2 regions of the Caballeronia sp. LjRoot34 genome follow, and region 1 is predicted to be linked to the other one. Evidence: riboswitches for the same ligand, from Rfam matches in the RefSeq annotation. Region 1 holds a riboswitch; the other holds the start of a gene.
The links. Region 1 has a riboswitch for fluoride ahead of ACSQ36_RS28250 (MutS-related protein). Riboswitches for the same ligand answer to the same signal wherever they lie in the genome.
Positions count from the first base shown of each region.

Region 2: it holds a riboswitch for fluoride, as region 1 does, so the genes downstream of both, ACSQ36_RS41435 (MutS-related protein) here and ACSQ36_RS28250 (MutS-related protein) in region 1, are expected to answer to the same signal.

Region 1 covers NZ_CAXUSB020000002.1:1,928,717-1,932,387, reverse strand. Annotated here, with positions in the region: gene selB (selenocysteine-specific translation elongation factor) at 1-563, shown strand, start outside; tRNA gene ACSQ36_RS28255 (tRNA-Sec) at 601-696, shown strand; fluoride riboswitch at 1,294-1,357, shown strand; gene ACSQ36_RS28250 (MutS-related protein) at 1,658-3,193, shown strand; gene ACSQ36_RS28245 (MutS-related protein) at 3,190-3,671, shown strand, end outside.
Region 2 covers NZ_CAXUSB020000004.1:222,340-226,010, forward strand. Annotated here, with positions in the region: gene ACSQ36_RS41435 (MutS-related protein) at 1-1,472, opposite strand, end outside; fluoride riboswitch at 1,878-1,941, opposite strand; partial or broken gene ACSQ36_RS41440 (IS6 family transposase) at 2,147-2,315, shown strand; gene ACSQ36_RS41445 (hypothetical protein) at 2,388-2,522, shown strand; gene ACSQ36_RS41450 (porin) at 2,637-3,671, opposite strand, start outside.

The DNA.
Region 1 (3,671 bases):
GTTCGCCCGATGAACAAGGTCCGGATTCATCGCGCTTACGGAGGATGGTCGCACCGCTGGCAGACGATGCGTTGTGGCGCGCGTTGATCGACGACACTTCTTCGCGCGGCGATATCGTGAAGAGCGGGCCATGGCTGCATCTGCCGGGCCACGCGGTCACGCTGGACGATGCAGAGCAGGCGCTTGCCGGCAAGTTGTTGCCGGCAGTGCAGGCCGGCCGCTTCAATCCGCCGTGGGTCCGCGATCTTGCGGCCGCGCACGGTTTGCCTGAGGAGCGCGTGCGCCAGTTGATGCGCAAGCTTGCGCGTCAGGGCGAAGTGTTCCAGGTCGTACGCGATCTTTTCTATCATCGGGAGGCGATTCGCGAGCTGGCAACCATGGCGGCGCTTGAAGCGAGCAGGAGCGATGGCCAACTCGCGGCCGCGCCTTTCCGCGATATCACGGCGCTAGGCCGCAAACGCGCGATCCAGGTTTTGGAGTTCTTCGATCGGGTTGGGTATACTCGCTTTCACCGTGACCTGCATGTCATGCGCACGGACAGCCGCTGGCTGGATCTGCTCTGACTGATCGACAGCGGTAGGTGGTTAATGTTTTATCGAAGGAAGGCATACGCATCCGGTGGTGCGGCTGGGCTTCAAACCCAGTAGAGGGCGTCAGACGCTCTCTGGTCGGTTCGACTCCTGCTGCCTTCCGCCAGTCAAGGCAATCAGACGCTCTCAATCGACGCTGTAGCGGTAATCATAAAACTTCCGAATGGAAGTTAATCGGTTCAATAAAAGACGGCAAAAAATACATTTTTTTATATCTGGCGCCCGCTCCCATAAGTATGTTGTGGCATTGGTCTCCATGCCATTACTGGTGGGCTCAAGAGCATACGCTGCGAACTGCACCTGGTGTAGTGCCTCTGAATCAAGGGAGCCAATGTGTCTTGCCATTGTCATGCTCTTTGTACCGACGATGGAGCGAGTCACGAGGACGGCGAGACCGATAGAATCGAGCAGCAAACAACGCATCGAGCTTGAGCGAATGGTGAGATCGCAAACCCTCGAGGTAAGAGCAGTGCGACAAGCGATCGTTTCTCTCGCTATGAAACCTGTCCAGCGAAATCCAGCTCGCCGAACATCTCCGCGAGCCAATCGATGAAGATGCGCAAACGCTAACTGAGATGCCGGTCGCGCGGATAAACCACATGGAATGGATACGGCGACCCGGACACCCCTCACGGAATAAACAGGTGTCCGACCACTGCTTGGCAAGGGGTTGCCCCTGCATCTTGCGAGGCGTAGACTTTGAATTGACGTCGGAGATGGCATTCCTCCGTAACCGCCCGCAACGGGCTGATGATGCCTACAGGCCTGGGTATGGCACTGTGGGCGCGCGTCCAACGGCTTCACTTGCCTTAAAACATGCTCCGTCGTTAGCTCGGCGCACGATCCCAGTTCCATCACCGTCCGTCCGGTCTCTTCGCAATCCGATTTGATTGCGCAGGCTGCTCGTCGAAAGGAAGCATGATGGGTCGGCTATCTCTCGACTATCGGCCTACGGGCCTCTCTTAGGACATTCCGCTCGATACGGGCGCAAGGGTGCGCGTTGCCCGGAGTATAGGCCGCGTTGATCTGCGGGGGGGATGTAGTCTTCAAACAAGAAGGGGATACGCGTGGTCTTTCACAGCATCCTGTTCGAAAAGCCGGAAGACGGCCCAAGGCACGACGATACGCCGGAGCCGCCGTTTTTCGGCGACCTCAATCTCGATCAGATCGTCTCGGCGGTCACGCTGGGACGGGACGATTACAACCTGAAACCATTCTTCCATACCGAACTGACGCGCGAGGAAGCGATCACCTACCGGCATGAGGTCATGCAGGATCTCGACAATGCAGCCGTGCTCGACAGCATCAACGCCTTCGCTGCGGGCATGCGCAAGATGCGCCAGCATCTGGCACAGGCGGAGAAGCTTCACTACCGGATGCAAAGTGAGTGGTGGCGCCTCGAAGCGATCGCGGTGTATTGCAAGACACTCGATACTTTTGCCCATGATTTGCCGCTGGCGGCGCCCGGATCGAAAGGTCTGCGAGAGTTCCATCGAACGCTGAGCGGGTATGTTGCATCAGCTCGCTTTCGGTCGCTCATGCATGATGCGGTCCATATCAAGGAGAGTCTGGCGGCGATCCGATATTGCATTCGCGTCAAGGGGAGCTCGGTCACGGTGCTTCACTATGATGCAGAGATCGATCAGAGTGCCGACGTCCTGAGTATCTTCGGAAAGTTCAAGCAAGGCACGGTTAAGGATCACAGCGCAGAGCTGCGCGACTGGCTGGACATGAACCATGTGGAAGCCCGTGTACTGGATTTCGTCGCGCAGTTGCACCCTCAGGTGTTCGTCGAACTCGCTACGTATTGCGCGAACAACGCGGACTATCTCGACGCCACGATCCAGACGTTCGATCGTGAAGTTCAGTTTTATCTGGCGTACCGCGACTACGTCAGCATCTGCAAATCAGCGGGTTTGAGCTTTTGCTATCCACGGATGTCGTCAACCAGCAAAGCGATGCACTGCGACGAGACGTTCGATCTGGCGCTCGCGTACAAGCTCATGATCGAAAAATCACACGTGGTCTGTAACGATTGCCATCTCGATGGCGAAGAACGCCTGATTGTCGTATCGGGTCCCAACAACGGTGGAAAAACGACCTTTGCCCGCACCTTCGGCCAACTGCACTACCTGGCGAAGATAGGTTGTCCGGTACCAGGCCGGAACGCTGCGCTTTTTCTGTGCGACCAGTTGTTTACGCACTTCGAGCGCGAAGAGAATACGAAAGATCTGCGCGGCAAGCTCCAGGACGACCTGATGCGTGTCCATCAAATCCTGGCGCATGCCACGTCACGAAGCGTCATCATCATGAACGAAATATTCAGTTCTACAACGCTGACCGACGCGCTGTTCCTGAGCAAGAAAATCATCGGCGAGATACTGGAACGCGATGCCTTGTGCGTTTGCGTGACCTTTATCGAAGAGCTCGCTCATCTCGACGAACGGGCAGTGAGCATGGTGAGCGAAGTCAAGCCCGAAGACCCGGCTTCCCGCACCTTCCGGGTGAGAAGAAGGCCCGCCGATGGCCGGGCGTATGCAGTGTCGGTCGCAGCGCTTTATGGCCTGACCTATGATCATCTGACGGAGCGGCTCGGACTATGAAGGCCCATCTTTTATACCGGGACCGGGACCTGGATATGTGCCAGGAGGCAGTGTGGAATGAGGCGGCGCTCGTACAGGACCTGGAGTTGAACGCGCTCTATCAGGCCATGGCGCAGGGCGATGCGTTTGTCTGCGACGTGACCAAACGAGTGGTCCCAGCGAGTTCCATCAATCTGGACGAAATTACTTATCGTCAGGCAATCGTTAGCGATTGCATCGTCTTCGAAGCGGTAGTGAGGCAGATATACGCTATCGCGATCGAGGGGATTGAAACGAAGCGAAAGTGCTACTACGGGGTGTTTTCTGGGTCACCCGGTTCGGTGCTGCACGGCGCACGTGACCTGATTCAGCAATTCGTGGGCGTGTTGAAGAAGATACGAGATCTCGCCGACACGCAGGCGGCGCAGTTTCGATCGGAAGGGTTCACTCAATTTTTTTCAATGATCCAGCGGGAGTTAACGGACGAGTATTTCGTGAC
Region 2 (3,671 bases), on a different contig from region 1:
GCATACGCCCGGCCATCGGCTGACCTTCTTCTCACCCGGAAGGTGCGAGAAGCCGGGTCCTCGGGCTTGACTTCGCTCACCATGCTCACAGCCCAATCGTCGAGATGAGCGAGCTCTTCGATGAAGGTCACGCAAACGCACAAGGCATCGCGTTCCAGTATCTCGCCGATGATTTTCTTGCTCAGAAACAGCGCGTCGGTCAGCGTTGTAGAACTGAATATTTCGTTCATGATGATGACGCTTCGTGACGTGGCGTGCGCCAGGATTTGATGGACACGCATCAGGTCGTCCTGGAGCTTGCCGCGCAGGTCCTTCGTATTCTCTTCGCGCTCGAAGTGCGTGAACAGCTGGTCGCACAGAAAAAGCGCCGCGTTCCGGCCCGGTACCGGACAGCCTATCTTCGCCAGGTAATGCAGTTGGCCGAACGTACGGGCAAATGTCGTTTTCCCACCGTTGTTGGGACCCGATACGACAATCAGGCGTTCCTCGCCATCGAGATGGCAATCGTTACAGACCACGTGTGACTTTTCGATAGCGAGCTTGTGCGCGAGCGCCAAATCAAACGTCTCGTCGCAGTGCGCCGCTTTGCTGGTCGACGACATACGGGGGTAGCAAAAGCTCAAGCCCGCAGATTTGCAGGTGCCGATGTAGTCTCGGTACGCCAGGTAAAATTGAACTTCACGATCGAACGTCTGGATGGTGGCGTCGAGATAATCCACGTTGTTCACGCAATAGGTAGCGAGTTCGACGAACACCTGAGGATGCAACTGGGCGACAAAATCTAGTACACAAGCTTCGACATGATTCATGTCCAACCAGTCGCGCAGCTCTGCGCTGTGATCCTTGACCTCCCCTTGCTTCAATTTGTCGAAGATCCTCAGCACGTCGGCACTTTGATCGATTTCTGAATCATAGTGAAGCACTGTGACCGCGCTCCCCTTGATGCGAATGCAATACCGAATCGCCGCCAGATTCTCCTTGATATGGATCGCGTCATGCGTGAGCGACTGAAAGCGAGCTGATGCAACATACCCGCTCAGGGTTCGATGAAACTCACGCAGACCTTTCGAGCCCGGCGCGGCCAGCGGCAGATCATGGGCAAAAGTCTCGAGTGTCTTGCAATACACCGCGATCGCTTCGAGAAACCACCACTGACTTTGGCGCTGGTAGTGGAGCTTCTCCGCCTGTGCCAGATGCTGGCGCATCTTGAGCATACCCGTGGCGAAAGCGTTGATGCTGTCGAGCACGGCGACATTGTCGAGGTCGCGCATGACCTCATGCCGGTAGGTGATTGCTTCCTCGCGCGCCAGCTCGGTGTGGAAGAAGGGCTTAAGCGTGTAATCGTCCCGCCCCAGCGTGACCGCCGCGACGATCTGGTCGAGATTGAGGTCGCCGAAAAACGCCGGCTCCGGCGTATCGTCGCGCCTTGGGCCGTCTTCCGGCTTTTCGAACAGGATGCTGTGAAAGACCACGCGTATCCCCTTCTTGTTTGAAGACTACTTGCGCTCCCGGCAGATCAACGAGGCCAATAGCCCGTCTGCAGGACGCCTCCACGTTGATTCAGGCAGGCCATGCCGCTAGCGGGCTGGCGCTGAACCGGATAACGCGACACCATGCGGCGCAAAAGGGCACTCCGGGCAGCGCGCACCCGTGCGCCCCGATCGAATGGAATGTCGTAAAGAGAGGCTCGTAGGCCGATATTCGAGAGATCGTCGATCCATCATGCTTCCTTGTTCACCGGGCAGCCTAGGCGATCAAAGCGGATCGCTAAGAAACTGGCCGGACGGTGATGGAAACTGGGATCGTGCGCCGAGCTAACGATGGCGCATGTTTAAGGCAAGTGAAGCCGTTGGACGCGCACCCACAGTGCCATACCCAGGCCTGTAGGCATCATCAGCCCGTTGCGGGCGGTTGCGGAGGAATGCCATCTCCGACGTCACTTAAAGTCTACGCCTTGTAAGATGCGGACACAACTCTCCCTGTCTGGCAGCGGTCACGTGCTCGTTTATTCCGTGAAGGATGTCCAGTTAGCTATGCTGTTCGATTGATTCCTGGCGCTGGCTACTCGAGCAGATAGTGACGGACGTCTCAATTTGATGGAAAAGACCAATTCTATTTTCTCGTGAACGGATATTTACGGAAGGTCGATCACCGGGCGATCGACCGCCGAACCGGGCCCCTGATGAGCTTTAAGGATTCCGGTGTGCCCGCATCATCCCCTCAGGGATTGAGACAATGCACATAATCAGAAAAGGACCGATGACGGACGACGGCGTCACCGAACAGCTGACGCGCTGTTTTATTCTCTGATGGCGTACGGAATCCTTACCCTAGAAGAGTTTTTCGCGTTGTCGACCTTATTGCGGCACAACCGTCGTGGCCGACTCATGTACCAACCTGCATCCCGCAATGGCATGCTCTCGCCGGACATCAAAATTGGACTCGCCGAGAAGTGCAAAGCGGGTGAAGATCGTACGGCCGGCGGTATTCCTCAGCGCATGGGACAGGACGACGACGCGTAACTTGGGGGTGGAAGACCTAGCCTGGGAGTCCAGTACATGCCAAGGCGTCGCTGAGCTGATCCGCTTTCGCTGTCGCCTCACGTCCACGATGAATCGAAGTCGCCTGTCCACCGGTCAAAACATCGTCCGGATTCCAGTCGCTACGATGTAGTTGTTTGACTCTGATCCAATAAACGCTGCGCCGTTAAATTTAGAAAACATAAATCCGGCGTAGACATCAGTACGACGCGTAAAGCTATAGTCAGCAAGTACCGAGTATTGAAGCTGATTGCCACCGGCAACACCTGTCGACTGAACCGTTTGCGTATCGTAGACGCCTGCAGCGACATCGAAGGCTGGTGTGAACTTGTAATCACCGCCGCCGAAATAGACGTTAGTCTTCGTCGGATGAACAGTATTGGTCAATGTCCCAGAAAAGCCGAAGTAGTCAGTCGTGCTACCGGCAGAAGCAGGGTCCGATGGAGCCTTGAGTTCGTAATGCTCATAGCCGGCCTTGATTGTCGCAGCGCCAAATGCGTACTTGGCGGCGATCATCACGTCTTCGTCGTTGTTAAGCGTCAGTGTCCCTACGTTCGTACCGGTTAGGGCACTGCCCACCGGATTCGCGCCGACCAATGCGCCCGAATGAACCGCATCGCGGGCACTGTAGTAAGTCGCCTGAACGCCGAAACCGCGGTCTTCATAGCCCAAATTTGCGCCAAAGGTCGACCCCGCTCTAAAATTGCCGGCGACTCCGCCTAAGCTGTATGAAAGGCCATAGTTGATCGGGCCCGTGTGGTTCGTATATTTGATGTTGTTGTCGGTGCGTGAGCCCTCCGTAATGCCACCAGCTGAGTACGAGCCGGAAAAGCCGAGCGGAGAAAATAGCTGTGCCGCAAGCACCGGGTCATAGTTCACGATTGTGTCGTAGCCGAGCGTCGTTGTTCGCCCGAATGCCAGGGATCCGTACTGGTCCTGCTTCAATCCCACAAAAGCGCCCCGGTTAAAGAGCTGGCCGTTCAATGCCGACGCAACCCCGACAGTCTTGTTAGAACCCGCTATCGAACCGGCCGCGTTGTTGAGGTTACCCGATGGAACATTGATCCCAGACTCCAAGCCAAAAAAAGCATGCAAGCCTGCGCCCAGATTTTCGGTTCCGCGGATGCCCCA